DNA from 2 places in the Psychrobacillus sp. FSL K6-4046 genome. Region 2 is predicted to be linked to the other one. Evidence: riboswitches for the same ligand, from Rfam matches in the RefSeq annotation. Region 2 holds a riboswitch; the other holds the start of a gene.

Region 1 (16,002 bases), 1.0 Mb from region 2:
ATCGTTCAGGACGTACGGGACGAGCAGGCAAAAATGGAGAAGTTTTAACACTTTTATCATATAACGATGAAAAAACCTATAAAAAATGGACAAAAGAGATTCCAGGTAAAGCCGTTCAAAAAATATGGTATCGTGGTGAATTAATAGAAGGTTCATCCAAAACGATCGATAAAAAGGGGAAGTAAGTAATGGGGTTCCAACAAAATCTTGAGGAATATGCTGAGTTAGTTGTTAAGGTTGGCTTGAACATTCAAAAGGGACAACCGCTTTTAATTAATACCACTACAGATACGATTGATTTTACAAGACTTATTGTTAAAAAGGCATATGAAGCAGGAGCAAAAAGGGTTGAGGTCAATTATACAGATGAAGTAAATGCTAGATTGTTTTATGATATGGCACCTGATGAAGCATTTCATGAAGTCCCAAAATGGGTGGTTGCACAAAGAGATGAATTGATTGAAAATAAAGGTGCCTTGTTATGGATTGATGCAGATAATCCAGATTTGCTAGAGGGAGTGGCGATAGATCGTATTTCGAACTATCAAAAGGCTTCAGGTAAGGCATTAGAAAATTATCGCAAGGCCGTAATGAATGATGTGATCACTTGGTCGATTGTAGCAATGCCTTCTAAAAAATGGGCAGCAAAGGTATTTCCTAACCTAGACGAAACAGAACAAATGGATGCATTATGGGAGCTTATTTTCAAAGTAGTGCGCATTGGAAAAGGAACTGCGGTTCAACAATGGCAGGAGCATATTAACAATTTAGAGTCACGTGCAGCATTATTGAATGAGAAAAGATATAAAAAACTGCATTACAAGGCAGAAGGTACAGATATTGAAGTGGAATTGCCAAAAGAACACATCTGGCAATCTGGAGCTAGTAAAAACGCTCAAGCAGTGCCATTTACCGCTAATATGCCTACTGAGGAGGTTTACACTGCGCCACTCAAAACTGGTGTGAACGGTTTTGTAAGCAATACTAAGCCTTTTGTCTACCAAGGGAACGTGATTGATGGCTTCAAATTGACATTTAAAGATGGTGAGATTGTTAAGGTTCAGGCAGCTTCTGGTGAGAAGCTTCTGCAAGAGCTGATTCAAACGGATGAGGGCGCAAAATATTTAGGTGAAATCGCATTGGTACCACATGAATCGCCTATTTCAGCATCTAATGTATTGTTTTTCAACACTTTGTTTGATGAAAATGCCTCGAATCACTTTGCCATCGGAGAAGCATACCCGACATGTGTAGAGGGAGCTAGAGGTTTAACCGCAGAGGAATTAGAAAAAATGGGTATTAACACTTCTATCGTCCATGAAGACTTTATGATCGGAAGCGCAGGTATGGATATAACAGGCGAATTAGCAGATGGAACGAAGGAACCAATCTTTATTAAAGGTGCATGGGCATTTTAAGGAGCTGAACTTCAGTGAAAAGATGGATAAGTTTACTTATGATTCTTTTAATTTTATCTCCTGTGTATTCAGTAGAGGCAAAGTCGCCAGAGGTTTATATTCCTTTAGGTGATTCACTTGCCGCGGGTCAAACACCAAATATGGCAATTGATGCAGGATATACGGACTTAATTTCACAAGAGTTGAAGAGAGCCAATCTGCTTGGATTCTACTCTAAAGGACTAGCATTTCCAGGATATACAACTAGTGATGTCTTGAAAACCGTTCAGTCAACTGAAGCGAAGGAACTTCTGGCAAATGCCACACTTGTTACCATCTCTGCAGGGGCTAACGATTTGTTAAGGCTAGTTCAGGTTAAGCCTGCAAGTGGGATGGTCGCTTACTCGCAAGTTTCCGCCAATTTTGCACTAAATAATGTTAGAAAAAATATGCAAGAAATCATAAAAGAAGTTCAAGCTACTGCACCCAAGGCTAAAATATACGTGATGGGATACTATTTTGCATATCCTCATGTGCATGAGTCTCAAAAAGAAGGTGTCGGCAAAGAGTTAGATAAGCTACATACGATTCTACAAACTGTAGCAGAGCAAAATGGAGCAACTTATATCTCAGTGGAAGAGTCTTTCGATGGGAAAGAAAAAGAATTAGTACCAAGTGTTGGTGATGTTCATCCTACACTAGAAGGCTACCGTCAAATGGCTAATTCATTCTTTAGTAAGTACAACTCCCGTATGCTTGTGTATGAGCACGAATTGCCTAAGCCTAATCCGTTAACCTTTGAAGAGCTTATAGAAAATAGAAACCAAAGTAATAATGGTTCAACGCAAACGCAAGCAAATGCACTGCCAATTAATCGCTATCTATCGTTTACAAACGGTAATTATATAGCTATGGTCTTGCAACGTATTTTATCATAAATAACTTGCTCAAATTTAATATCCTTAAAAGAAGCAATCAAATCAGCTGAGAACTTCAAGAGCCCCCAAATTTTAGGGTTCATAAAATTGGGGGCTCTTTTTTTAGCAAATAGTAAAAGACTAAAGACAAACTGAAAGATCTTTGAGTTTGTCTTTAGTCTTTAATTTCTTTTATATAGCTTTAGCGTAAAAAGTTCAGCGCTTAACTGTTTTTTTCGATTTTAAGACTTTACGAACAATTGGATATACTACTGGTGCCCATTTAATTGCTGACTTAACTAATCTGCCTACTTTCATAATCAATCCGCTCCTTGCTTTTCTATACTTATCTTATTCCCATTTTAGAAGCAATTAAACATCATGACGTAATACCTTGATTCCCTGGACAATGTTCCAAATGAACAGAACTATATTAATCAACGTATATAAGCCTATAAAAATTAATGCTGTAGTCATGCTAGACCACATGTTTGTTGTGTCGCCTGAATAACTCAGTGGGGAAAAGTTTGCAAATACTGCTAACATAAGAAACACAAAGAAAATAGTAGGAATAATATGTGAGATTAAAGACCTTTTTGCATGGTATTTTACCCCTTTATCTGTCGTAAGGAAGTAAACAATTATTGGAAGAATAAAGGGAGCAAATAAAATAGAAAAATAGGTTGATGCACTTAAAATTTTATTGGTATCCATACATGGTCTCCTCACATATTCTCGCTACTTTTTTAATTAGTCTAAGACAAACTTAACAAGTATGTCTTTATATTCCTCAACGGATGAAATAGAAACCGATTCCTGATCCCCGTGCCAATCAGAGCCGCTTGGCCCGAACTCTATGGCTACCGCACCCTTCGCTGCATAATAACGAGTATCTGCAGCACCATGCTGTCCGAATAGGGTAGTTGGGGTTTGTCTGATAGCGTTACAAGTAGCTAAAAGCTTCTGGATATACTTATCATCTTCTTTATTAGTGATAGCTGGAGTATGACCTTGGAAATGTATTTCACTGCCAGGGTATTTCTCTAAAAGGCTTCTTAACTCTTTGGAGATTTCCTCGACGTCTTGTCCAGGAACAAATCTTAAAGAATAACTTATGATACATTCGTCTGGTACCATATTATATCGGTCTCCTCCTTCTATTTTTGCCAAATTTAGAGAAGGATATTCATAATATTCATTACTAGCCTGCATGAACGAGCATTTTCTTAAGTCTTGGTCAAATAACATGGCTTTTTCAATTGCATTTACTCCTTCCCACGGACGGCTGCCATGAGCAGATTTACCTTTTAGGTGAACATCCCATTGTAAAATACCTTTTGCTTGGAGTCCGATGTTAACATGAGTTGGCTCACCGCAAATAACAAAATCACCATGATAACCTTGTTCAACTAAGTGCTTGGATGTTTTTCCTCCTGTTTCTTCATCGGTAGCTATGTGTAGCTGTACTTTTTTGGTAAGTAAATCTTGTTTTTCTGAAAGAACCGCGAAAGCTTCCATCATTGCAGCAACACCAGCCTTCATATCAGCTGAGCCACGCCCATATAGTCGGTCTTCTACAATTTTCGGTTCAAATTGCTCTGGGTTCCCTGGAACTACGTCTATATGTCCGTTCCATATGATTGTTTCTTCACCTGTTCCAATTTCAGCTACAAGCATTTGTTTGTTGTTTAGCTCATACGTTTTTGTTTTAACGCCTCTTTTTTCTAGCCAATTTTTACAGTATTGCAGTGCCTCATTTGCACCTTCCAAATTATCACTCTTTATTTTAATTAGATCTGTTAGTAAATTAATCAATTATTACACCCCTAATAATAAATTTGTATTATTATATAATACCAATCGGGGTTGCATTCTAAACACCTATCGGCTACAATGAACTCAAATAAAATAAATTCGAAACCACAAGGGGCGTCGCTACAAAGCGGCTGAGATAGTACCCTTAGAACCTGTAAGTTCATACTTGCGTAGGGATGTGGATGGAAACTGGCAATCGCGCGATGTCTGGCTCTGTCCCTTCGGCGTTTTTTTGTGGTCAAAAAAGGGGATTACAATGAGAAATCAACGTGTTGTGTTACTCGTAGAGATTGCTATTTTTGCAGCATTAGGCTATGTATTAGATTTAATTGGTTTTGGTATGCCACAGGGAGGCAGTGTTACATTTGTTCTCGTTCCAATCATATTAATTGCCTTTCGTCGAGGTATAGTGGCAGGCGTAGTGACCGGCTTTTTAATAGGGCTGTTGCAGGTTGTGACAGGACGCTTTTATCCAGCACCCTTATCATTTGAAATAGTAATTATGCAAGTGGGTATTGATTATTTTATAGCATTTATGGTTGCAGGGCTTGCAGGATTATTAAGACCAGCATATATTAAAGCATATGAACATCAAAATAAGATGAAAATGACAATAGCGGTTGTGCTGGGTGCTTTAATTGCTTCATTTTTACGTTATTTAGCCCACGTATTATCGGGGATATTATTCTTTGGGGAATTTGCTGAGGGCCAAAATGTTATCGTATATTCATTAGTTTATAATTCTACTTATATGATACCTGTATTTCTATTTGCAGCTTTTATCTGTTCGATCCTATTCGTAAAAGCCCCGCGCCTATTACTCCCGAAGTCATAAGATATATGATATGATATTCATACATCTAAGTGAAGAAGGGATCTTGTAAAGATGATAGTAAAGACAAATGAAGAATTAGAAATGTTAAAAAAAATTGGTCACATTGTAGCTGAGGTAAGAGATGCAATGAAGGTAGCAACAAAACCAGGCGTGACTACTAAAGAACTTGATGAAATTGGCGGTAAATTATTTAAAGATAAAGGCGCTGTTTCCGGCCCAATGGGAGAGTATGATTTCCCGGGGTATACTTGTATAAGTGTAAATGAAGAGGTTGCACATGGAATTCCAGGCTCTCGAGTGATTAAAGAGGGAGACCTTGTTAATATTGATGTTTCCGGTTCATATGAAGGTTTCTTCGCAGATACTGGTATCTCGTTTGTAGTAGGAGATGGCTACGAGGATAAGGAAAAACTTTGTCGGGTAGCAGAAAGTGCATTTAATCGTGCTATGACTAAAGTAAAAGCAGGTTCTCGTCTTAACCAAATAGGTAAGGCAGTGGAAAGAGAAGCAAAAGAAAACGGTTTACATGTCATCATGAATCTTACTGGTCACGGTATTGGGAAGTCCTTGCATGAAGCACCTCAGCATGTGTTGAATTATTATGATGCATGGGAGTCAACAATCTTAAAAGAAGGAATGGTTCTAGCAGTGGAGCCTTTCATTTCCGAAAAGGCAGAACATATCGTGGAATCAGGTGATGGCTGGACATTTGTCACTCCAGATAAATCCTTAGTTGCTCAAATCGAGCATACGGTGATCGTTACAAAAGACCAACCAATTATTTTAACTAAAATAGATTAAATAAAAAACGCTAACGAAATTTAATTTTTCGTTGGCGTTTTTTTTATAAATAGTATTCCAACCACTAAGACTGTGCTTAGGAAGAGGGAGGCTGCAGATATTAATAATTCGTTTACATTATGACGTACAGCGATTCCAATGAAAGCCCATATAAAGACTAGAACGATTGCTCGGTCATCATAATGATATCTAAAGTGTAAGGCAATTGCAGTAGCTAACGTTAGGAATATAACGACCCATAAAGAAGTAGTTATTCCAAAGCCGCTAAACTCATAATATGTTAAAACATAATCAAGATTTGCTATAGTGGCTACAAAAATCCATCCTAGGTAAATGGAAATAGGTATTCTTCTTTTCCAATTGGATTCACTACTTGAGTAAGTTAAATATAAAAGGAATAAGGACCAAAGCAGCGCTAGTATTGTAATTAAAGCGTAGCTAAAATGCTCATAATGCCATAGTAGAATCCAAGAAATATTAAATAGGCACGTTGCTAGAAATAATACTACTCTTTGTAAGGGAATCTTATGTTCAATTCTATATTCTCTTATAATATTCCATATCCAAAAAGCTAATAGTATATAAATAACAATCCAGATGGAAAATACATAACCAGCAGGTGTAAAGAGGGCTGGAATTCTAGCAGAGATTTCCCCAGTCGTTTGACCATTAATAGGTAACGTATTAGCAAGTATATTTACAAGGATTGTTGCGAGATAACCGCAAATCAAAAGGATTATTTTGACCAAAAGATTCGCCTCCTTCTATATTTAATAAGTATACCTTTCAATCTAAGAGCACACAAATTCAATTATAGAAATTATGTGACAAAAAAATGAATAATTAGGAAAGTAATTCATGATATAATGAAAAATGTAAAAGTTTTTAAAATAGGGGGAATATTCAGATGTTAAAACAAAATTATCCAATCGTCTGGGATTTAGATCGATTTTTCCGTGGTGGTAGCAGCTCCTCTGAATTACGGGAGCATCTAGATAAAGTTAAGGAAAAACTAGGAAAATTTGAAATAAATGTTAAGGAAATAGTTGTCCCAGCCTCAGCTCAAGAGTCTAACCAAATTAGGCAAATAATCGAGGAACTAAAAGATGTAGCTGTCCATTTAGCAGAAGCAGGGGCAGTTATTGGCTGCTATCTAGCTCAAGATACAACAGATAAAAAAGCGACGCTTTTACAAGGCGAGGTTGGTTCATTGTATGCAAGGTTATCTTCGTTAATGATTACAATACAACAAGCGCTTAGCAAGACAGAATCTACCGTATGGGAAGAGCTTTTAAATACGGACGAATTAACCCCATTTAAATTTATATTAAATGAATGGAGAGAGCAAGCGAGTAAAATGCTTTCCGAAAAAGAAGAGGATTTAATAACTACCTTAGAAGTAGACGGTTATGATGCATGGGGCCAACTATATAACATGCTTGTAGGGGACATCCATATAAAAATGACTATCGATGGGGAAGAAAGAATACTTTCGGTAGGACAAGCTGATAACTTAAGCTCGAGTGATAATGCTGAAATTCGTAAAAATTCCTTTGAAGCGTTAGAAAGTGTATGGACTGAAAAAGAAGAAGTTTTTGCGAAAACGCTTAATCATTTAGCTGGCTTCCGTCTGGCTACGTATAAAAAAAGAGGCTGGGAATCTGTCTTAGAAGAACCTCTTGCCATCAATCGTATGAAACAAGATACATTGGATGCAATGTGGGGAGCAATCTCTAAAAATAAAGCACCATTTGTGGAATATTTAAATAGGAAATCGGAGATGCTAGGCGAAAAAGCGATGCATTGGTATAATTTAGATGCACCTATCAGTACGTCTACCGAAAAAATGGAGTTCCAACAAGGAGCGGAATTTATCCTAAAGCATTTTAAAGAGTTTGGACCGAAGCTAGAAGCCTTTTCAAGAAATGCTTTTGAAAATGGATGGATTGAAGCAGAGGATCGTCCTAATAAGAGACCGGGTGGCTTTTGTACAGGAATGCCTGTATCAGAGGAATCCCGTATATTTATGACTTATAGTGGTTCCATGTCAAATGTTTCTACACTTGCTCATGAATTAGGTCATGCATTCCACTCATATGCTTTAAGACCAGTGCATTGGATGAACCGGAGATATGCAATGGGAGTAGCAGAAACTGCATCTACCTTTGCAGAAATGATAGTGGCGGATGCCTCTGTTTGCGAAGCAAAGTCCAAAGAAGAGAAAATTGCTTTGTTGGAGGATAAAATTCAACGCAGTGTTGCTTTCTTTATGAACATTCACGCCCGCTTCTTGTTTGAAACTAGATTTTATGAGGAACGAAAAGACGGCATTGTTTCTGCAAACCGGTTAAACGAGCTAATGGAAGAAGCACAGAGAGAAGCCTATGGGGATGCTTTAGACACGGTACATCCGCATTTTTGGGCATCTAAGCTCCACTTCTATATTACAGGAGTTCCTTTTTATAATTTCCCTTATACCTTTGGCTACTTATTTTCTTTAAGTATATATTCAAAGGCAAAAGAAGAAGGATCTGGTTTTGAGGAGAAGTATATTGCTTTATTACAGGACACAGCAGTAATGTCTGTAGAGGATTTAGCGATGAAACATTTACAAGAGGATATAACGAAAGAAGCGTTTTGGAAGAAGGGAATTGACCTTTGCATTCAAGATGTTGAGGAGTTTTTGCAATTAACTAACACTAAAGGGTGACGGTACTTGATTTATCTAGAAGGAGCAAGTTGTTACTTAAGGACTTTAAATGTAAAGGATGCACCTGCTCTTGCAAATTTAGTCTATGACAACAAGTTGTACTGGTCTGTTTTCGAACCATTACACCAAGAAGAATATTATACTGCTAGCGTCCAAAGAGAGAAGATTCGTGAATCAATCATGCTCATGCAGGAAAAAAGGGAATATAGCTTTGGTATTTTTTCTCATGAACGAGATGTTTTGATAGGCAGCATTTCACTTTATAGCCTGAAAAGAATGCCGTTTTCTAGTGGTTTAATTGGCTATTCGGTTGACCAGAAGCAAATTGGTAAAGGAATTGCGTCTGAGGCTGTTCGACTAGTAAAGCAATTTGGCTTTAATGACGTTCAATTAAATCGAATAGAAGCTTATGTATCCCCTAGAAATTTTGGCTCTATCAAAGTGCTAGAGAATAACAAGTTTGTTCGTGAGGGATTGCTGCGTAAGCTATTATTCATTAATGGGAAATGGGAAGATCACTATATGTATTCCGCTTTAAGAGGAGAATAATAGGGGCTATAAATGAGTCTGTTGGTAAACTTAGTTTATCAACAGGTTTTTTGTATTATGTGGTGGACAGAAGGTTAGGTAGGTTGCTCTTAACACCAAATAGCAAAAAAAGAGCTTGCCATGGCGTTAACCATAAGCAAGCTCAAAAAAATTGGCGATTTCCCGGGAAATACATTATTTTTTGTCGATTTTACCGTCTGTTACCAAATCAAGTCGTCCCGTGTGAGGATCGATAATTAGTCCATGAACTGGAATTTCAGAAATCATCAACGGATGGTTACGTATCATTTCCACACTATGTAAGACACTTTCTTTCACGTCTGAAAACCCTTCAAGCCATTCTTCCACTTCAATACCTGAGTTTTTCAGTACATCAAAAGTGGAAGGATTTACTCCACGAGCTGTCATTTTTTCAAGAATTTTATCTGTTTGAATGGAGCTCATTCCACAATCGTGGTGACCAATTACATAAATCTCATCTGCTTGAAGCTCGTAAACTGCAACGATCAAGCTGCGCATAATACCACCAAATGGATGGTTAATAACAGCCCCTGCACTTTTAACAATTTTTACATCTCCGTTTTTAAGATTCATTGATTTAGGAAGCATTTCTACTAAACGTGTATCCATACAAGTAAGAATAACTATTCGCTTATCAGGAAACTTAGTAGTTACATAAGGTTCATACAGCTTGTTTTCTACAAATGATTTGTTATAGGTTAGTATGTCGTTTAAACTTGGCATAGTAATTCCTCCTTCTTAATATATTTTATACGAAAAAGAAGAAATTTACTTAATATTTGTTTAAAGAAATTATCTTGCAATGTTTCTTTTGCGATCATGGATAAAGAAAGACTTCCCTGTACCGATTACAACTGACTGTAATGGTTCTGGTGCAAGGTGGACAGGTACTTCAATTACACCGCTAAGCCATTCCTTTAATCCTTTTAGCAACGCTCCGCCACCAGTCAATATAACTCCATGGTCTACGATATCTCCTGAAAGCTCAGGAGGACAAATTTCTAGTGTCGCACGAATTGCTTCTAGAATTGTCTCTAATGATTCTTTTAAAACTCCCTGTATTTGAGTAGAAGATAGTTTCACTATTTTTGGTAACCCCGTCACTACATCTCTTCCTCGCACTTCCATTACTTCTTCTGTATGAGGTACCAGGGCATACCCTATAGTCGTTTTTATCAATTCTGCTGTAGGCTCACCAATTATCACATTAAACTCTTTACGTACATAGTGGATAATTGCCTCGTCCATTCGATCTCCTGCAGCTTTCACAGTACTAGACGCGACTACACCTCCGTATGAGATAATCCCTACCTCTGTAGTACCTCCACCGATATCAACAATCATGCTTGCTACTGGCTCATTGACTGGCAACCCAGCACCAATTGCAGCGGCAACAGGTTCTTCCATTAGCTGCACTTCTTTAGCGCCACTTTGACGTACCGCATCTTGGATGGCACGGCGTTCTACAGAAGTTGCTCCTGAAGGTGTGCACACAATCACAGTAGGCTTACGTAAAGAAGTACCAAGTTTTTTGCTAGCTTTTTGCATAATAAGTTTTAACAACTGGGTAGTAACATCAAAGTCTGCGATCACGCCATCTTTTAGAGGTCTAACTACTTCAATAGATGTTGGTGTTTTACCTATCATCTTTTTGGCCTCTGATCCAAAGGCAATTATTTCTTTTGTTTTTGTGTTTACTGCCACCACAGTTGGCTCATCTATAAGTAATCCCTTATTTTTTGTATAAACTAAAGTATTAGCAGTTCCTAAATCAATACCGATATGTGAATTTGACAACATATGTCTTCCTCCATTTCACTTGCTCTACGTTATTATAATGGAAAATAGCACAATTGCCATTTGTAACATAATGGAATTTTACGTATGTTTCAATACTTTGTGGGTAGTAAGGGGCATTTATAGGAAAAAAAATAATGACAAAAACCTATTTTGTATTCGTTTTGTAATACAAACTTATCTAAAATGAAATGAAAAAAATAAGAAATAATAAAGAAAAGCGGAGGCGCCTGTTCTGCCCTGACAGGCAAATGGGAAAATGCGAGGAGGCAACTCCTCAGCCACTGGAGTATTTTCCCATTTGACCCCGAGGGGCAAGGCGCAGGAGCTAGACATCAAGAAAAGCGGAGGCGCCTGTTCTGCCCCGACAGACAAATGGGAAAATGCGAGGAGGCAACTCCTCAGCCACTGGAGTATTTTCCCATTTGACCCCGAGGGGCAAGGCGCAGGAGCTAGACATCAAGAAAAGCGGAGGCGCCTGTTCTGCCCCGACAGACAAATGGGAAAATGCGAGGAGGCACGTATAACGGATAATTGCCTGGTACAGGTAGACACGAGACACTTAATCAGGGGTATCCGCACGTAAAAGTAGAGAAAGCGACACCTAATCGGAGCAAAAGCGCACCTAGAGCGTAGAAGAGTGATACCTAAAAAGTAGAAATTTTCACCTAAATAGGAAAACCGCACGTAAACATTAAAGAAGTGTCACCTAAACTAGGCAAAAGCGCACCTAAAGCATAGAAGAGTGATACCTAAAAAGTAGAAATTGTCACCTAAACAGGGGGACTGCACGTAAACATTAAAGAAGTGCTACCTAAACTATGCAAAAGCGCACCTAAAGCATAGAAGAGTGATACCTAAAAAATAGAAATTGTCACCTAAACAGTAGAAATTTTCACCTAAACAGGGGGACCGCACGTAAACATTAAAGAAGTGCTACCTAAACTATGTAAAAGCGCACCTAAAGCGTGGAGAAGTGATACCTAAAAAGTAGAAATTGTCACCTAATTAGGGGAACCGCACGTAAAAGTAAAGAAGTGCCACCTAAACGAAGTATAAGCGCACCTAAAGCATAGAAGAGTGATACCTAAAAAGTAGAAATTGTCGCCTACATAGGGGAACCGCACGTAAAAGTAAAGAAGTGCTACCTAAACTAGGTAAAAGCGCACCTAAAGCGTAGAAAAGTGATACCTAAAAAGTAGAAATTGTCGCCTAATCATGGAAACCACACGTAACGTAAAGAAGTGTCCCCCACAACCCCTACATATAAAGTAATAATGTAATAAGCCCATAGCGGCTTGAATTAGTAGGCAACTACAGGTATTTTAGTACAAAAAAAACAACCGCGACTGTTAAGTCGCGGTTGACATATTAAAACTTATTAGTTGGTTTCGGATCGACGATAATTGCATCTTGGTTGTTCATTGGTTTAGAGAAGTAAAACATGATTACCGCTCCAATGGCTAAAATACCGCCAGAGAACCCAAGAATTGTAGCTATGAATAAGCCCATTTTTAACACCTCACTATTCATATTAATATCATTATAACTTATTTACACTAAATTTGTAACACTAAAACATTAAATTTATGAATAGATTGTGATTAAAATGCCCAGTTTCCGTTTCTAAACACAGGTTCCTTAGTACCATCCTCTTTAATCCCATCAATATTCATATTTTCAGAACCAATCATGAAGTCTACATGAGTGATACTTTCATTCAATCCGTTTTCTGCAAGCTCTTCACGACTCATTTTTTTACCGCCTTCGATACAGAACGCATATGCACTACCGATTGCTAAATGGTTCGAAGCATTTTCATCAAACAATGTATTATAGAATAACAGGTTAGAGTTAGAGATTGGTGAATCATGTGGTACAAGTGCAACTTCCCCAAGGTAATGGGAGCCTTCATCCGTATCAACTAATTGCTCTAGTACTTCTTGACCTTCTTTTGCCTCTACTTTTACAATGCGACCATTTTCAAAAGTGATAGTGAAATTATCAATAATATTTCCACCATAGCTTAAAGGCTTCGTGCTTGCTACATACCCGTCAACCCCTGTTTTTAAAGGAACTGTAAATACTTCTTCTGTAGGCATGTTAGCCATAAAATCTTCGCCTTTTTCGTTCGTGCTACTAGCTCCGCACCAGAGATGGCCGTTCGGAAGTTCGATTGTTAGGTCAGTGCCTGGAGCTGTGTAATGAAGTTTTTTATAATTTTTTTCGTTTAAGTAGTCTACTTTTGTGTGCAACAAACGATCGTGCTCTTTCCAAGCAGATACTGGGTCTTCCAGGTCAGCTCTTACTGCACTAAAGATAGATTCCCATAATGCTGGAACTTGCTCTTCCTGAGGAAGCTCTGGAAATACTTTTGCAGCCCATTTTTTAGAAGGTGCCGCAACTACAGACCAGCTAATTTTATCTGACTGAACATACTGGCGGTATTTGGACATAGCTTGACCTGCAGCTTTTTGGAAAGTTGAGATTTTACTAGAATCTATACCCTTCAGTAAATCGGGACTTTGACTTACGATACTCATAAAAGCAGCGCCTGATTCAGCAAGCTGCTCTCTTTCTTGAACTTTCCATGGTGGATAGAAGTCGAAAGAGTCTTTTGAGGCTAGCTCATAACGGATGCGTGTTAACTCATCATCAGAAAAATCTACGTAAACAGTCTTAGCTCCAGCTTCATAAGCTTTTTTAGTTACAAGTCGGACAAATTCTACTGTTTCTGTAGAGGCCGCAATATATAAATCTTGCCCTTTTTGTATATTTACTCCTACTTCAACAGCTAAAGCAGCATACTTTTCTAAATTGTTTTCAAAGGTTGACATATCCATACATCCTTTCTTTTCTTAAGATTATAGTATCAGTTTATAGAGGGATTTATCAATGACTCTCTGCCAATTAAGACAAAAAAGAGTTCAAATTAATTGAAATAAAATTTATAGTTAGAAACTAATATTAAAATCCTGATATATTAACCGAAATAAAGAACAGAAATAGAATGTGGGGGTTTATGAATTGGATAAGTCTACAGTAATTGGTCTCGTCTTAGGAATTGTTGCGTTAGGTGTAGGAATGGTTCTGAAGGGAGTAGGATTAGCTGCCCTGTTGAATCCAGCAGCTATTTTAATTATTATCGTTGGAACAATTGCGACTATCGTAATTGGTTTCCCGATGGATGAGCTAAAAAGAATACCTAAGCTTTTCGGAGTAATTTTTAAAGAACAGAAGTTAGTGCCAGATCATGAAGTTATTAAATTGTTTTCTAACTGGGCTGATTTAGCTCGTAGAGAAGGGTTACTTGCATTAGAGAGTAAAACAACCGATGTGGAAGATCCATTTTTGAAAAATGGACTTACTTTAGCTATCGATGGACAGAATGCAGATTATATTAGAGATGTGTTAACAGAAGAAATTAATGCCTTGGAAGAAAGACATTCCACTGGTGCTCAGATTTTCACGCAGGCAGGTACATATGCACCTACTCTTGGAGTGCTAGGTGCAGTAGTTGGTTTAGTAGCAGCGCTAGGCGATATGAATGATATAGAAAAATTAGGACATGCAATTTCCGCTGCATTCATCGCTACATTATTAGGGATATTCACAGGTTATGTGCTTTGGCATCCATTTGCCAACAAGTTAAAACGGAAGTCAAAGCAAGAGGTTAGACAAAAAACTATGATGTTAGAGGGAATCCTTTCTGTCTTAGAAGGAGATGCACCACGTGTGATAGAGCAGAAATTGGCTTCTTATCTATCTATGTCTGAACGTAAAAAAGTTTTAAATGAAAGCGGGGAGGCAGGCCTTGGCAAAGAAGCATAAGAAACATCAGCATGAAGAGGAAATGAGTGAATCTTGGCTTCTTCCTTACGCAGATATTTTAACTTTACTACTTGCACTGTTTATTGTGTTATTTGCTTCTAGTACTGTTGATCAAGAAAAGCTAAACCAAATGTCCGCGGTATTCAATCAAGTGTTTGACGGAGGTACCGGACTAATGGAACAGCCTTCGCCAATGGATGTACCTAGAAACAATAATAGCGGTGATTCCAATCAAAGCATGGCTTACATCGAAGATCAGCAAGCTTTATCTGAGATTCAAGACAGTGTTGATGAATACATAGCGGTTAATGCGCTAGAGAAACAATTTGCAACTGAGTTAACAAGCGAAGGTCTTTTAGTGACAATTAGAGATAGCATTTTATTTGACTTGGGACAGGCAGAGGTAAAACAAGAGTATCGACAAATTGCAGAAGATATATCAGATTTACTGGTGTTTGATCCGCCTCGGAATGTTGTGATTACAGGACACACGGATAATATTCCGATATCTAGTAGTGTTTATGCCTCTAACTGGGAGTTAAGTGTTATGCGCTCGGTGAACTTTTTGAAAATATTAGTAAACAATAACACGATTGATCCTCTGTACTTTAGTGCGAAGGGCTACGGAGAATTCAAGCCGGTTGCTGCTAATGATACGGAAGAAGGCAGAGCAAAAAATAGACGTGTCGAAGTGCTGATACAGCCTCGAGTATTAGAGGATGGCAGCTTAAACGACCAACCCCAATAAAATGAAACTGACAATTATTTAAAATAGTTGTCAGTTTTTCTTTGACTTTTTAAAACAAAAGTTTATAATTAAAACAAATGTTTGAAGAGGGGAGGTTGTCCTAATGGAATCCAAGGAATTAAAAGTTCTGACCTATTTGCGTAACAATCCTTATGCATCACAACAAGAAATGGCAGATGCCTTAAAGATGTCCAGGCCAGCAGTTGCTAATATCATTTCTCAGCTCATTAAAAGTGGGAAAATTATTGGCAGAGCATACATTTTACCAGAGAACAAAGAGATTATTTGTATAGGTGGAGCTAATGTAGATAGAAAGTATATAGTAAAAGATCAATTACAAATGGGTACTTCTAATCCTACTACAAGCCTGCAAAGTATAGGCGGAGTTGCAAGAAATATTGCTGAAAACTTAGGAAGGCTTGGCAATACCGTCAGGCTACTTACAGTTGTCGGTAACGATATGGAATACGCTTCTATCGAAAAGGCATCTAGTCACTGGATGAACTTGTTTTCTGTAGAAAAGCTTGTTAACTACTCTACTGGAACGTACTCAGCCGTACTAGACCAACAGGGGGAAATGC
Region 2 (16,002 bases):
GTACACTCCAACAGTATGCCCTGTCTTAGCTAATATCTCTTCCTTTGGTACACTCTTCTCTACCATTGGGATAATTTTTTTAGGGCGTGGTCCAAATATTTTGGATACATTTTCTAGTCTTAATTTTACTGTCATGCTACATCCCTCCTATGTTTCTGAAGGCGATTTGCAATTCCTCCGGTAACTCGGTCGATGATGATCGCTAGAAAGACGATACTAATTCCGGCTTCAAAACCAAGGGATATGTCAATTCGGTTAATCGCAAAGAGTACTCGCTCTCCAAGTCCCTGTGCCCCAACCATAGAACCAACAACAGCCATTGCAAGAGCCATCATCGTTGTTTGATTGATACCAGCCATAATTGTAGGTAAGGCTTGTGGTAGTTGAACTTTCATGAGCATTTGAGAGGAAGAGGAACCAAATGATTGTGCAGACTCTACAATTTCTTTATCTACACTTCGGATCCCTAATTCTGTTAAACGGATTACTGGTGGTAACGCATAAATGATTGTCGCAATAACTGCTGGTACATTTCCTAGTGGAAAGAAGAAAATTACTGGTATTAAATAGACAAAGCTTGGCATTGTCTGCATTGCGTCTAATATTGGGCGCATGATTCTGGACATGGACTTACTAAAAGCCATTCCAACGCCTAGCGGAATGCCTATTACAAGAGACAAAATTACGGAGATTAGAACGATGGAAATCGTGGTCATCGTTTCCGGCCACAAATCAAAGGAGCCTATTAAAAAGATAAATGCCCCATAAAGCAATCCTCCATAAATATTATTAAAATACCACCCTATTAAAAAGATGATAACAATAAATAACCACCATGGTATTGCTAATAGACCTGCCTCTAAGCCTTTAATCATAGAGGAAGAAATAATAAAGATAAAATCAAAGAATGCATCAAAGTTCGCGGCTAAAAAATCTACGAATTTTTCTACTACATCCCCGATTGGAAAACGTACATCTGGAAATTCTGTCATATAGTAGGACTGCAAAACATACAGTCGCAGGTCACCTCTCTTTTAGTTAGATTGAGTTATGAATTATTTTAAAGAAGCTTTAACTTTTTCTGCCACTTCTTCTGACACCCAAGCTGTCCAAATATCTTCATACTCTTTCATCCACCAAATAGCGGCTTCATCTGCTTCCACATCATTTTCTTGCATGTAATCTAAAGCACTTTCAGTTAAATCATTGCTAGTTTCATAGTTACTTAAAAAGTCTACTACTTCCTTAGCTTGTGTTGGTAAATCTTTATGAACAGCAACCACTACATCATTCGGAGGAAATTCAGTTCCCTTCGAATCATTCCATGTTGCTTCATCGTATGGTGCGTCTTCTAATAGAGTTAAATCGTAGCTTGCTGTTACCCACGTTGGTGACCAATAATAACCTACCCACGGCTCGCCTTTTTTATATGCGCCAGCTAGATCTGCAACAATGGCAGAATCAGAGCCAGGTGCTAGATAGTTATATTGTTCGTCAAGGCCATATGTTTCAAGTTTCGTCCCCAAATACTCACTTACTACCCAACTAGATGGAGCACCGACCACTCGGCCTTTACTGCTATCTTCGGGATCTTGGAAAATTTCTGGATACTTCTCTAAGTCTTGAACCGTTTTTAAATCCGGTGCTATTGGTTCAATACCTCGTTCTGCATCTCCTTCTATCACGTAAGTTGGAACATATAATCCTTGCGCGTTATCAGCGAAATTAGTAGCTACCTTTATGATATCTCCACTTTCAATTGCTTTTTCGTAGACATCTTTAATGTTATCGGTCCATACTTCCATATAGACATTTATGTCGCCCTTTTCAAGTGACTGCATGGTTGCCGCCGTTGTTCCACTTGTTACTTCGGTTTCATAACCATAACCTTCTTCGACGATTGTTTGAGCTATGCTATTGTGTAGGCGAATACTATCCCACCCCGCATCAGCAAACTTAATCACCTCAATATTGTCCTTGCTTGTCTCACTGCCACAGGCTGCAAGTACTAAAAGCATACAAAGTGAAAAAAATAACATAATCTTTTTCATTAGTTTGACTACCTCTTTTCATTCAGTTTTTAAATTAGACGTTCGATCGCTCCTCCTTCAAAATCTATAAATAATTGCTAAAATCCTAAACAATTAAACTTCCCTGAATTTGGAAATTAAAGGACGTCTAATTTATAACTACTAATATTACTAAAAAAATTTGTATATTGCAAATTCACTTAATAAATGATTGTTATTATTCTATCTTTATCTGAATATTATGCATCATTTTTCTAGTCATTTTTCATTAAGTAATTAGTGAACCCTAGACAATCTATTCATATAAATAACGATGTAATTATTAATTATTTGTGATAAAGAGGAGATTTTGAATTTATCACCGCTCGGGGGAGGTTTATCACCGTTCACGAGATTTTATCACCGTTCGTAGAGATTTATCACCGCTCATAAAGGTTTTATCACCGTTCGCGAGGTTTTATCACCGGTAGGGTTTATTTTTATATTTTTCTCACCCCACAAAACATAAAAAAGCCATGAACGCTATGTTCATGGCATCTCTTACACTTTAAACCACTCTGTTTTCTGGTACCCGTTCCTCTAATGCATCTTCAATGGCCGTAGCATTGATCTGCATCATAGCAAGTCTTGTATAGATACTGGCACTACCGATATGGGGTAGGACAGTCACGTTAGGTAAGGTTAAAAGTGGATGATCTAATGGGACTGGCTCCGTTTCAAAAACGTCTAGACCCGCAGCCCAAATGCTTTTGTTGACTAGGGCATCATAAAGCTCCTGCTCATCAACTATTCCTCCTCGTGCCACATTAATAAGAGCTGAGGTTTCCTTCATCATTTCCAGTTCTTTTTTCCCAATTAAGCCTCTAGTTTCTGGAGTGAGAGGAGTCAATATTACAACAAAATCTGACTCCTTTAGTAGTGTCTCGAGCTCCACATATGTAAAGTTATACTGTTGCTCAGATTCTAATTTTCTTGTTCGATTATGGTATAAGACCTTCATATCAAACCCTTTTGCCCGGCGTGCGACTGCTTCACCGATTCTCCCCATGCCTATAATTCCTAAGGTTGACCCATAAACGTCCATGCCGGTTAGTTGCATCGGTGTCCAAGACTTCCATTTCCCTGCACGAATATCCTGCTCCGCTTCTGTAATACGACGAGCAGTTGCTAGTAATAAGGCAAATGTTAAATCTGCTGTAGTTTCCGTTAACACACCTGGTGTATTGGTTACAATAATCCCTTTTTCTTTTGCAGCCTCGATATCAATGTTATTATAGCCGACCGCAAGATTAGATATAATTCTTAGATTTGGTAGGCTTTCTATCAGTTCCCGGTCCACTTTATCCGAGAGAACGGTCCACAAAGCATTACAATCCTTTGCCTCTTTTTTGATATCCTCGTACTTCATTGGAATTTCATCGCTATGCCACATAATGACTTCAAATTTTTCTCTTAGTGGTTGTACAATCTCTTCCGGTAACTTTCTAGTAATAAATATTTTATACATCCAATTCCCCCTAATGATTTTCTGATAATTTAAGCATCGCTGATTTGAGAAAAGAATTCAACTGTATTTACAATAATATTTTTATACGCTATACTGTGGTCACATAAAAAAACAGATTGTGTAAATCTTACATAATTGGAAAACTACATACCGTTTCTGCACTAGGGGTGCCCACTTTGGCTGTGATGAGAGCTTTTTAAGCTCCGATCCCTTATTACTCGATCAGGATAATACCTGCGTGAGGAAGTGCGGTGACTTTCCTTTTTTTCATAAGGTTAGTGGCTGCATCTTCACGGATGTAGCTTTTTTTTATGAAAAATTTTAAGGAGGGTTTTGAATGGAATGTGGTTTAAGTCCGATTGTAGGGTTTCGTTTCTCCCTACATCCAATGAGCAATGAGTTTATCAGTATTATTAAGGGGGCGTTACAGGATACAGACACATCCAATGTGTGGATGCATACGGATGACGTATCGACTGTGATCAGGGGAAAACAAGCTCATGTATTTAATGTGGCAAAATCAATAGCTTTAAATGCAGCAAAAACTGGGGTACACGTGGCTCTATCAGGAACATTTTCAGCGGGCTGTCCAGGTGACACAGCAGCTGACGTTTATTTAGAAAGAGGGGATGAGGTTGCTAATATGGATGCAACTAAACAATATGTGTCCTCTCAATTCGCCTTATATCCAATGAACAATCCAAACTATATGGATGTTATCTACAAAGAGATTCAGCATGCGAAAGACGCTGGTGTATTCAATGAGTCCATGCATTATGCAAGCGGTATCCATGGAGATATCCATGATGTATTTGCCTTCTACGAAGCTACCTTTAGCAGAGCCAGATCAGAGGAGCACAAACATTTAGTAATGACTTTATCGATGAGCATTAACAGTCCTTCTCATGGAGATAATCTTCATGCTTAAATCATGGAAGCTAAAAGAGATTATTTTAATGTCTATCTTTGCAGTAGTATTTGGGATTGTGTATTTACTATTCCTTCATGTCGGAAATATTTGGTCAGGGTTTATTGGTCCAATCGCATATGAATGGATTTTTGGAGTATGGTTTATCGTTTCTATCATCTGTATGTATATCATTCGCAAACCAGGAGCTGCTGTAATCTCTGAAACTATTGCAGCCGCAATAGAGGTGCTTTTAGGTAATGCTGTTGGACCACGACTTATCCTTTCAGGTGTCATTCAAGGATTGGGTGCAGAGGCAGTATTCGCAGCTACCCGCTATAAACGATTTGACCTTTGGGTATTAATGCTTGCTGGTGCAGGGTCTGCAGTTTTTAGCTTTGTGTATGGATATTTTTTAGGAGGATTTACAGTTTATACTACTGGGTACGTCCTTTTTATGCTTGTCGTTCGGATTTTTAGCGGGACACTGATTGCTGGTGTAGGCGGCAAAGCCATAGCTGATGGTTTGCTTGCAACGGGTTCATTAAGAGGATATTCTATTTCACGCTCTAAAAAAGGTGACGCACGTGTCTAATGTTATCCGTCTCGAAAATGTTTCTTTTTCATTTCCTGATGAAGAGGTTCCTGTATTATCAAATTTTTCGATGTCTATTGAACAAGGAGAGCGTGTTGTGATTACCGGTCCAAGTGGCTGTGGGAAAAGTACATTGCTATATTTGTGTAACCGCCTCTACCCTGACAATTGCGATGGAATAGTTTCCGGGAAAATAGAGCTTTTTGGGAAGGACAGCAATTCTTATCGACCAGGCGAGGTCAATCATCGTATCGCTACCGTCTTTCAGGATCCAGATGCGCAGTTTTGTATGCCAACCGTTGAGGAGGAGCTTGCCTTTACTTTAGAGAATTTACTAGTAGCGCGAGAGGACATGGATTCAAGAATTTCAGAAGTATTGGAGGCAACCAGGTTAACCGCTTATCGACATTCCATCATTCAGTCACTTTCTGGAGGAATGAAACAAAGAGTCGCCACGGCTTGTGCACTCATTATGAAGCCAGAGGTTTTATTGTTAGATGAGCCGATTACGCACTTAGATCCTTATACTGCAAAACAATATATTGAATGGTTGGATACACTGCAGCAAAGCTCTGGATTAACGATATTAGCAATTGAACACAAGCTAGACCTTTGGGAAGATTTCTTTCATCGTCGAATTAGATTAAAAGAAGACAGAAATTCGCTTATAGACGATGTTAAACGGGATAACAGGGTCCAACAGGAACTATCCCTACAAGTAGAAGGAGTTAGCACCCATAGTTTTCTTCAACCAAGCTCGTTTTCTTTACACAAAGGAGAGGTCGCAGTACTAGCGGGACCAAACGGCAGTGGAAAATCCACATTATTAAAGGCTCTTTCAGGGGTTCTGCCAGCTGAAGGCAACGTCCTGCCAAGCTTGTTAGGCTATGTACCACAGTCACCAGAATTTTTGTTTGTTACAGGAAGAGTAAAAGAGGAGGTCTCTTTTGGCGGAGGATCAAACACAGAAGAATTGCTGGAACGACTTGATTTATCTAGCATCTCTGAGGCCCATCCATTTTCTATCAGCCATGGACAAAAACGTCGCCTAGCTATAGCCGTTATGCTTTGCCAGAACCGGGAAGTGATTTTGATGGATGAACCAACTTCTGGTCAGGACTCTGCTAATCTGACAGAACTTTTAAAAGTCGTAGATGAGCGTTCTAGGGCAGGTACTACTTTTCTAATCGTTACCCACGATATGGAATTTGCGTATAAGGTAGCTGATTCCATCTTATTGATGAGGAACGGAGGAGTGACAGGGAAATATAGTGCGACCAGCTTCTGGGATAAGAAAGATTTAATGCTAGAACATCAATTACTTCCTCCTAAGCGAGGTCCTGTCTATGCGTGCTAGCCTTCATAGGATGAATCCGTCCGTTAAGTTTGTGATCGTAATGATTTGCATGCTTTCACTAGCATTCTTTTTCGATCCATGGACACCACTAGTTTTTTGGTTCAGCATTATGGTGATGCAAATATTCTTAAGCAATATATCCTGGAAAAACTGGACCTTGCTGATGCTTCCTTTCGTAATCGCAGCTTTTGGTTACCTTTGGACCACTCTTCTATTTGCAGAGAGCGGGACTGGAACTGTTCTTTGGTCCATCGGTTCTGTCGATATAACGGAAAGCCAATTGAACCACGCCTTATCCTTAAGCTTTCGGGTGTTGGCCTTTTCTAGTCTAAGCCTATTATTTGCTCTAACAACCGACCCAATTATATTTATACGGAGTCTAATGCAGCAGTTGAAGCTGTCTCCTAAAATTGCTTATGGTATTATGGTTGGTTATCAATTTTTACCGCTTTTAAAGGACGAGTTTATACAAGTTCAACAAGTACAGAAACTGAGAGGACTAAGCGACGACTCCAATGTTTTTAAAAGACTGATTGGTTTACGTCGCGTATTGATCCCTATGCTTTCTGGGGCTGTTCGTAAGGCTGAAAGAGTGGCGTTCGCAATGGAAGCAAGAGGCTTTACGGGGGAACCTAGAAAAGTCTTTTATCATGAAGTGCCTATTGAAAAGAAGGATTTTATACTAGCGTTCTTGTTTATTTGTGTTTTACTAATTAGTTGTATTAGTAGTTTGTGGCTACCTTAAAAGAGGTGTCATCCGATATGGATGACACTTCTTTTTGAATGGACGTAACCCCATCCATACTCTCTAAGATAATTTTTGATTCACTGTCTCTAAATACTCCTCATCCTCTATCAATTTAAATAGAAAGAAGTCTATATTTTTTTGCAACGTGAGGCTTTGTAACATCGATAAGTCATCTAACATAATGACCATCTCCATTCTCTCTCCATTCTTTGTTTCCACATAAATCGTCTGGTTAAGTATGAAAGCTGTTGAACCACCTTTTTTACCTATGTGGTGGAATTTTTGTTGATTACTTTCATGAACAAGTGGCCATTCCAATATATCCCTTAAAGTATTAGTGACACTTGGCGAAAATTCATTGTTTGACACACTTGAAAGGATATTCCCATAGGTGGCTGCAGAAGCTCCGATTAGTCGGTCAGACCAGATCCGTTGAATATCCATGGAAATCTTAGATGCATCTGTAACTGCAAATTGTTTGAATTTCAATTGTTGACTTACTTCGATTGCTAAAGAACGATATTCTTCCATAGACATTTCGTTAAGTCTATTTATTAAATCTTTATTGCTTAAATTCTCCTGCTCCTTTAGGTAGCTCGAGATAGCTAGTCCTCCAACAATAGGGTAAACCTCTTCATGGTTTTCTATGTTTAACTCTTCCATCCTATTATTGATTGCATCTAGACCCAGCAAATCCATAAGGTATTCGGTGTTAGCGTTTGAGCTAAACTTGATCATTCCTTTTGCTACTTCCTGTAGCATTGGTTGTTCTGTTTCCAAGCTCTCTATCCAAGCCTCATGGGCTCCCCCATCGGTTTGGGGAATATAATAAACATTTAGGTCATCTAAATCAATAATAGTAGCAGGATCTACTTTTCCTTCTTCTACCTGAAAGGCATATTCTAAAGCAACCATTATTTTCACAACACTTGCAAGTGGCCTAACTTCTTCATCGTTGTGACTAATGTGTACTTCACCCTCCTTAGCAAAATAGAGGGATGTTGTTTCTGGATTTTCTATAAGATGCTCTAAGACTATGTCAGAATCCGTCTTTCCAAAGAGATCTCCTAATAGCCAATAAACCACTCCGCCTATGACAATAAACATACAAGCATAAATAACGATCATTTTTTTCGTATATGTTTTTTTATCTAATAATATTGCAAGTATAAAAAGCACGGCAATTCCAATCCAAAGATTAAAGCTATAAAATATATGTGCGATTATAATTACCACTAAGGTGACCATCGTTATAACAATTCCAATAATGTCCCATTTACTAAGATTTTTCGCGCTCTTCAAGGGAAGGAGTGTAAAAAAAGCAAATATCCCAATACCAATCCACGTATAAATGCTCATCGTATCCTCCTAATACTTTCTTTTTAAAACGATTATGTTAATAGCGTGCCAAATCATTAATCCCGTCAATAGAAACCATATTGCTAGCTTGTATGATTCGTAGCCTATTTCACTTATATATGAGTCATATAGCTCAATCACGAACCATCCAAAGGGGGCAAAAGGAAATATGATGCTGTAGGATTTGTGAGCGATTGCGTTGCCCCTTTCATCCTTTCCTTCACTACTCCATTCAAATTTGAAGCTTATATAGCAAGCAATAAAAAAGATAATTACATAAACAAGCCTTAATATAGCAAATACAACCTCCGTCACTTCTACTCCCCCTCTTTCTTATATTGAAATACATCCGTTAAATCCACTTCAAATAGCAATGCAATGTCAAAGGCAAGCTTTAACGATGGATTGTACTTGTTCTTCTCAAGCGAAATGATTGTTTGCCGACTTACTCCCAATAAATCCGCCACTTCTTTTTGGGAAAGACCCTTTTCTGCTCTTAACACTAAAATCCTATTGGTTATATGTCTATTACCTTCCATGTTCTGTCACCTCACACAAATTGTAATATATTTTTTACTTAAAGTAAACTATTTTTTACATTTTGTTAGAATTATATTACATATTCCACTATTCAGAAAAGAAATGTATGATTAATGTAAAAATAGTGGAGGTCATAACATGTCGTCAGTAGCTCTATTAAGAGGGATCAACTTAGGAAAGCTCAACAAAGTAGATATGAAATCGCTAAAGCTTCTTTTTGAAGAGTTAGGCTTTCAAAATGTGCGTACGTATATTCAAACGGGAAATGTTATTTTTGATGGTGGAGGTTGTAGCGAGGAAAAACTGGAAGAAGCATTAAGGAATACCTATGGTTTCGAAATACCTGTTGTAGTGAGGCCCAAAGCAGAACTGGAGGAAATAAGTAAAAATCCACTTTTCTTAAATGACCAAACCTTCGTCATGTTTCTGCGAAAAGAAATTACAAACGATGAGTTTTCTATTTTAAAGGGAATTGTAGAGGATGATTTTATTGTCCTGCATAATCGAAACTTGATCATCCACCATACTAAAAATTATCATCAAACTAAATATACAAACACCTTTTTTGAAAAGAAGCTTCAAATGGTATCTACAGCTAGAAATAAAAATACGGTAAATAAAATATTGGAGCGAATGTAACCTTTTTAACATAAGAGTTACTTATCCCTTATCATGATTTATATAAATTTTTATTATCAAAAAATTCACATTATAATTAAGTTAATTCATAAGGGGGTATGGACCATGTCATTTACATTTAAACGAATTGATCACATTCAATTAGCTGCTCCAAAGGGCTGTGAGGAAGAGGCACGAAGCTTCTTCACGGGAATATTAGGATTAAAAGAAATAGAAAAACCACTACTTCTAAAAAAGAAGGGTGGCGTATGGTTCGAGCTGGGAAGCTATCAAATTCATATCGGAGTTGAAGAGCCTTTCTCTCCAGCAAAGAAGGCACATCCGGCTTTTGAAGTTGAAGACCTTGAAGCGTTAAAAATGCATTTAACCGATCAACAGGTAAGCTTTAAAGTAGATACAGAACTACCAGGGGCTAATCGCATATATATTAACGATCCATTTGGTAATCGTATCGAGATATTAGAATGGATGTAAGAAAAGGATAAACTAAGTTTTAAAAAAAACGCCTGTGAGAATTTAATCCCACAGGCGTTTCTGTTATTTAATTATCTTGTACTTCGTTACGTTTTTTCTTAAATAGCTTCGATAGAACCTCGTAAACGATTGGAACGATGATTAATGTTAGTAGCGTAGAACTTGCTAGACCACCAATAACCGTGATACCTAATCCTTTCGAGATTAAACCACCGCCGCCTGATCCTACTGCTAATGGTGCAAGTGCCCCAATGGTTGCAATAGCTGTCATCAAAATTGGACGTAAGCGAGTTGCACCAGCTTCAAGGATCGCTTCACGCATATTCATACCTTCGCGTTCCATATGAATGATTCGGTCAACTAATACAATGGCATTCGTGACAACGATACCAATCAACATGAGAAGACCCATCATAACAGATACGGATATTGTTTCGTTTGCAATCCATAGACCTGCAAATGAACCAATTACTGCGAATGGTAATGAGAATAGGATAGCTAATGGTGCAATACCTTCACCAAATGTTACTACTAATATAAAGTAAACAATCGCAATTGCTGCAAGCATTGCTACTCCAAGCTGAGTGAATGTTTCATTCATATCTGCAGTTACACCGGCAACCCCAACCGTTACACCTTTAGGTAAGTCTAATTTTTCAATCGCTTTATCTACATCTGCAGATGCTTTTGAAATATCATCATCTTGAATTGTAGCGGATACAGAAGCATAGTATTCACCTTTACTACGAGCAAGCGTATTTAGAGCGTAACCCTCTTCTACTGTTACTAATTCAGACAATGGCATTGTAGTTCCCATTGCTGTCGGTACTTCTCTAGCTAAAATATCATCAATCGATTTAGGTGTTGCTGTTTGTTCTTGCTGTACGATAACCTCTAAATCATTTCCTTCTTTTTCAACTGTCGTTAATACTTCCTCCGTAGTGGAAGGACTCAACATCCCAACGATTTGACCAGTTGTTAAACCGTACTGCAATAATTCATCTTGAGCTACTTGGAATGTATACTCTACGTAGCTGTCTTCAGCACTCGAAGAAACATCTTCTAATCCTTTTGTTTCTCCCATTACTTCTTCAACCATTGCAACAGCTTCGTTCAACTTATCTAAATCTTCACTATAGAATGTATAGCTAATTTCATTTGTCGACATGGACATACTTGAGAAGTTTTGGCTCTTCCATTCGCCAGTTTGACCAATGTTGAACACATATTCCTCGATTTCCTCACGAGCACCTGGGAAGTCTTCCATATCCTCATCAAAGATCAAGTACATTAATGCGCCGCCTGAACCTCCGCCCATCATTGCAGTCATGTCATTTGCGCCGTCACCGTTGATAGATACTTGAGTGATATCAATATCCTTACGTTTAAGCATCTCTTCTTCAACTTTAGTGACGTTTGCCAATGTGTCTTCTTTTAGCTCACCAGCTTTTGGAGTGTAAGTCAAATACATTACTTTTTCTTCTTCACTACCCAAGAAACTGAAACCGATTAACGGCGTAAGCATCAAGCTACCTACTAGTAATGCAACCGATACAAGCGAAGTAATAATTTTGTGGTTTAATGTCCACTCTAGAACTTTTTTATAGCTACCAGCTAACTTACCTTGCTCTTTATGATTACTTTCTGTTTTTTCAGCGTACAATTTCTTCTTAAATAAGAAGTGTGACATTGCAGGTACAATTGTAATTGCTACTAACAGTGATGCACCAAGAGCAAATGTCATTGTTAATGCGAATGGCATGAACAATTCTCCAACCATACCACCTACAAAGATTAATGGAGCAAATACCGCTACCGTTACCAATGTAGAAGAAAGGATTGGTTTGAACATCTCAATCGTTGCTTCACGAACAAGGGCACGGCCTGTTAATGGTTCGCCTTTTAAGTGAAGGCGTCTATAAATGTTCTCTACAACAACAATCGAGTCATCGATTACACGTCCAATTGCTACGGTAACGGCTCCAAGTGTCATAATATTTAACGTAATATCTAACCAATTTAATAGCAGTAATGCCATAAAAATAGAAACTGGTATAGACACAATAGAAATAATTGTAGATTTAAAATCACGTAAGAACAATAGAATAATCAACACGGCGATTAATCCACCAAACAATGCTTTTTCAACCATTGTGAATACTGAATCTTCAATAGGAGCACCTTGGTCTAAGGAAACGTCAATCACTAAACCATCAATGTTCTTTTCTTCTTCTGCGATTAAATCTTTCACTGCATTTACTACTGTTACAGTGTTAGCATCTGGATTTTTTACAATTTGGATTGCAATTGCATCTTTCCCATTTGTACGGGAAACCGATTCTACTTTACCAACTACTTCTATAGAAGCAATATCTCCAAGTTTCACAAAAGGAGATGGGTTTGTAGCGGAAGGTGTAACAGGGATAAGCATTTCTTTCAGTTCGTCGGCTGTCATGAACTTACCGTCAACCGCTACTGCCTGCTCGCCTTCTTCAAATTCAAACAATCCTAAGGATACTGCCATATCACTTGCTTGGATCATTTGTTTTACTGTATCTTGAGTTACATCTAGTTCGGCCATTTTTGCTTCGTCATATGTAAGCTCTACTTCTTCAATATGCTGGCCAGTTATAGTAGCAGACCCAACACCATCTATTTTTTCAATTTTCGGTAGTAAAATTTCTTCTACTGTCGATGTTAGCTCTACGATATCTTCTTCTGTGCTACTTACGCTTAGGGCTGCTACCGGCATCATATTCATGCTTATTGCCGTAATAGTTGGCTCCATTGCTCCTTCAGGTAAGGAGATCGTATCCAATGCAGACTCCAATGCGCGTTTTGCTTCATCCATGTCTGTGCCATATTCGTACTCTACTTGAATATTAGACATATTCGAATAGGAATTGGAATATACCGATTTAACATCCTCTAGTCCTTCTAACGCTTTCTCAAAAGGCATCGAGATATCTTCCATAACTTTTTCAGGAGTCGCACCTGGATAAACATCCATCACCATTAAGAATGGGATCGAAATATCTGGAATGGTCTCCATCTTCATTCTTGTACCTGAATAAATACCGGAAACAGTAATGATAATAGTCAATAACCATACCGCTAACTTATTTTTTAGTACAAAATTCACTAAACCTTTCACACTTGCACCTACCCTCATTTGACTTATCAAACTCATTTATTTATAATAATGACTAATTGGTCATTTGTCAACAATAACCATTGGGAGCGATAAGATATGGTAAAGAAACAATTAATAATGGATAAAGCATTAGAACTTTTTGCAAAGCAAGGTTTTGAGGCTACATCAGTCCAACAAATCACTGACCATTGCGGCATTTCTAAAGGTGCTTTCTACCTTTCCTATAAATCCAAAGATGAGCTCATCACTTCTTTGGTAGATTGCTTTATGAAGCAGATTATTTCAGAAATTGACTACTCGGTCAAAGAATGTTCACATTCTGACGATATGCTATATACCTTTTTCTACACTGCCAACAAGGCATTTCAAGAAAACTCTACTTTTGCTAAAATCTTCTTCAAGGAACAGACACATACGGTAAACGATGATTTATTAAAAAAACTAACTTATTATGACAATCTATTAAATGAAATTATTCTTTATATGGTAGACAAGTTAGATTTAACTTATGAAGAAACAAAATATGACTTACTTATTTGCATAAAAGGCTTTATGAAAATATATATCGACCTCTATCTATTCTTTGAATTACCAATTGATATAGACACGCTAACTAAGTCACTTGTAGAAAAGACGAAAGTATTAGCAAAACATTCAACGATTCCTTTAATCTCAACAGATAGTGCTCAAATTATGCAAAAGGTTATAAAGGAAAACACCGATAAAGATATGCAAATACTTGAGTTAATCAATCAGATTCTACTAGAAATAGAAGAGCCAATCGAAAAGGAAACGCTTCAAATTTTAAAAAATCACCTCCTAACCGAAACTCCGAGTCTCGCACTTATAAAAGGTCTTTTAGAGAATATTAAAAACCACCCTCAATGCAAGTGGGTTTCCTACTTGATTAGAGAACAGTATAAGCTTTAAAAAAAGCGTCTGACCAGTTGTGTAACTGATTAGACGCTTTTTATATGACTATAAAAAATCTCACTTTAATTTTAAAGCCTTTGCATATGAGTTTCTTTAAAAGATTCTTGGTACTTTAATCCAAAGCCAAAAAGTCTATCCATAAAAATATGGGCTACCCAAATAATAGAAATTATAAGCAAATAATCTTTTAAAAAGTAGAAGTAACCTAATGTTAAAAGTATAGGAAAAATAAAACTGTGACCAACATTATAAATGGTTGCACCAATTTTATTATTAATTGTATAACCGATCATCGTAATATCAGGAACGAATAATAGTAAAAAAAACAACCAGATTGGAAAGTCCAGCTGCATATAAATAAAAAAGGAAATCCCGAAAGCTAATCCGTTTTCGAGGCGAATTATATGATTGATCTTCACTTCAACACCCTTTCTAGACAGATTTCATTGAGTTTTACCCAAGCTATTTAATCTCTACCACTTTCCCCAAAATATCTTCTTTCGCTATTGGACCGACCGATCTGCTATCCTTACTTGTTAAAGGAACTAGGCTATCTCCAATTACAAAATACTCGTCATTCTTTAATTGAATACCATCTATAGGGATTTCTCCTTCCCATACGTCTGTATAGCTATATTCACTTTCTAATGGTTTGCTATCTATATAAATGGTACCATCTTGAATTTGGATTAATTCATTAGGCAAGCCTATTACTCTTTTAAAATGCTCATTTTCTTCGAGATTAAAAAGCACGATATCGTCACGATTAATTTCATTTTCTTTATAGTAACCCTTATCAACTAATACCTTTTGCTCGTCTTTTATAGTAGGCGACATAGATATTCCATCAAATTCATAAACGGTTTCTTTTGCACCTACACATCCAACTAAAAATGAAATGCAAAATACCATTAACATTATCTTCTTCATCCTCTTCCCACCTCATATACCTATTATTAACAGTTTATCTTTATAATTTTATCATAAAAATTCTTCGCTACCTGCTTTTGAGGGAGACAGAAATTAGACTGTTACTACTATTCCAAGGTGTTTATCTATCGTTTCAGTAGAATTTCTCTTTCACTCAACGACATTTATCACCCGTTCTCTACGATTAATCAAGGATAGTACAAGCATCAAGGGATTGGACAACGTTAATCCCAACAATTAAAAATAACCTCTCCATTAGTATTCGGACGCCAGTGCTTTACATTTTTTAATTCAACCTCTGATAAATCATGGGCGTTAGGATTAAACTGCTCATTTAAAAAACCTGCTTCTAAAACTGTATAATATGGACTCAGCTCAGTGAACAAATTATCATACTCTATAAATTGTAGCTGGAGTTCATTTTCATATAATACAATGGCCGCATATGGAAAATATTGATGCAGTAGAATCGACACCACTTTTTTATCTACCTCAATGTCCATACGAAAATAATTCAATGGGTAGCTAGGTGAAAAAAAACCAATTATTTTACCATTAATCTTTCTAGCAATTTCGTATCCTAACTTTTTAAATAGGTTTCCATCCATCTCATTCATTTCAATCATACTATTTGCTAAGCCTGTAATATTCATGGGGAGTCGCATTTCATTCACACCTTATACATGCATTTACTTTTTAACTTCATAATGTAGTTCTACAAACTGGTTGAAGGTTCTAGTTCCTTTCAATATAAGGTCTAACTGATAATCTCCTTTATTGAATAACGGAATTCCTTTTCCGATGATAGTTGGCGCTACTGTTAAAATAA

Evidence for each region. Region 2 has a riboswitch for thiamine pyrophosphate ahead of MKY09_RS01280 (YkoF family thiamine/hydroxymethylpyrimidine-binding protein). Riboswitches for the same ligand answer to the same signal wherever they lie in the genome.
Region 1: another riboswitch for thiamine pyrophosphate. It lies ahead of thiT (energy-coupled thiamine transporter ThiT); the one in region 2 lies ahead of MKY09_RS01280 (YkoF family thiamine/hydroxymethylpyrimidine-binding protein).

What each region holds. Positions count from the first base shown of each region.
Region 1 covers NZ_CP152020.1:3,117,113-3,133,114, reverse strand. The annotation lists gene MKY09_RS15420 (DEAD/DEAH box helicase) at 1-185, shown strand, start outside; gene MKY09_RS15415 (aminopeptidase) at 189-1,418, shown strand; gene MKY09_RS15410 (SGNH/GDSL hydrolase family protein) at 1,433-2,335, shown strand; gene MKY09_RS15405 (DUF4870 domain-containing protein) at 2,687-3,028, opposite strand; gene MKY09_RS15400 (M20 family metallopeptidase) at 3,065-4,129, opposite strand; TPP riboswitch at 4,230-4,323, shown strand; gene thiT (energy-coupled thiamine transporter ThiT) at 4,386-4,964, shown strand; gene map (type I methionyl aminopeptidase) at 5,016-5,765, shown strand; gene MKY09_RS15385 (tryptophan-rich sensory protein) at 5,786-6,514, opposite strand; gene MKY09_RS15380 (M3 family oligoendopeptidase) at 6,673-8,475, shown strand; gene MKY09_RS15375 (GNAT family protein) at 8,482-9,024, shown strand; gene MKY09_RS15370 (carbonic anhydrase) at 9,199-9,768, opposite strand; gene mreBH (rod-share determining protein MreBH) at 9,838-10,845, opposite strand; gene MKY09_RS15360 (hypothetical protein) at 12,214-12,354, opposite strand; gene MKY09_RS15355 (aminopeptidase) at 12,447-13,679, opposite strand; gene motA (flagellar motor stator protein MotA) at 13,870-14,673, shown strand; gene motB (flagellar motor protein MotB) at 14,657-15,421, shown strand; gene MKY09_RS15340 (carbohydrate kinase) at 15,525-16,002, shown strand, end outside.
Region 2 covers NZ_CP152020.1:228,708-244,709, reverse strand. The annotation lists gene MKY09_RS01300 (glycine betaine/L-proline ABC transporter ATP-binding protein) at 1-135, opposite strand, end outside; gene MKY09_RS01295 (ABC transporter permease subunit) at 132-992, opposite strand; gene MKY09_RS01290 (ABC transporter substrate-binding protein) at 1,056-2,051, opposite strand; gene MKY09_RS01285 (D-glycerate dehydrogenase) at 2,578-3,537, opposite strand; TPP riboswitch at 3,691-3,799, shown strand; gene MKY09_RS01280 (YkoF family thiamine/hydroxymethylpyrimidine-binding protein) at 3,875-4,465, shown strand; gene MKY09_RS01275 (ECF transporter S component) at 4,458-5,039, shown strand; gene MKY09_RS01270 (ABC transporter ATP-binding protein) at 5,032-6,396, shown strand; gene MKY09_RS01265 (energy-coupling factor transporter transmembrane component T) at 6,386-7,141, shown strand; gene MKY09_RS01260 (serine hydrolase) at 7,205-8,503, opposite strand; gene MKY09_RS01255 (hypothetical protein) at 8,513-8,818, opposite strand; gene MKY09_RS01250 (helix-turn-helix transcriptional regulator) at 8,821-9,042, opposite strand; gene MKY09_RS01245 (DUF1697 domain-containing protein) at 9,182-9,682, shown strand; gene MKY09_RS01240 (VOC family protein) at 9,788-10,156, shown strand; gene MKY09_RS01235 (efflux RND transporter permease subunit) at 10,224-13,310, opposite strand; gene MKY09_RS01230 (TetR/AcrR family transcriptional regulator) at 13,407-14,240, shown strand; gene MKY09_RS01225 (DUF4260 domain-containing protein) at 14,312-14,656, opposite strand; gene lepB (signal peptidase I) at 14,706-15,173, opposite strand; gene MKY09_RS01215 (hypothetical protein) at 15,398-15,838, opposite strand; gene MKY09_RS01210 (dihydrofolate reductase family protein) at 15,863-16,002, opposite strand, start outside.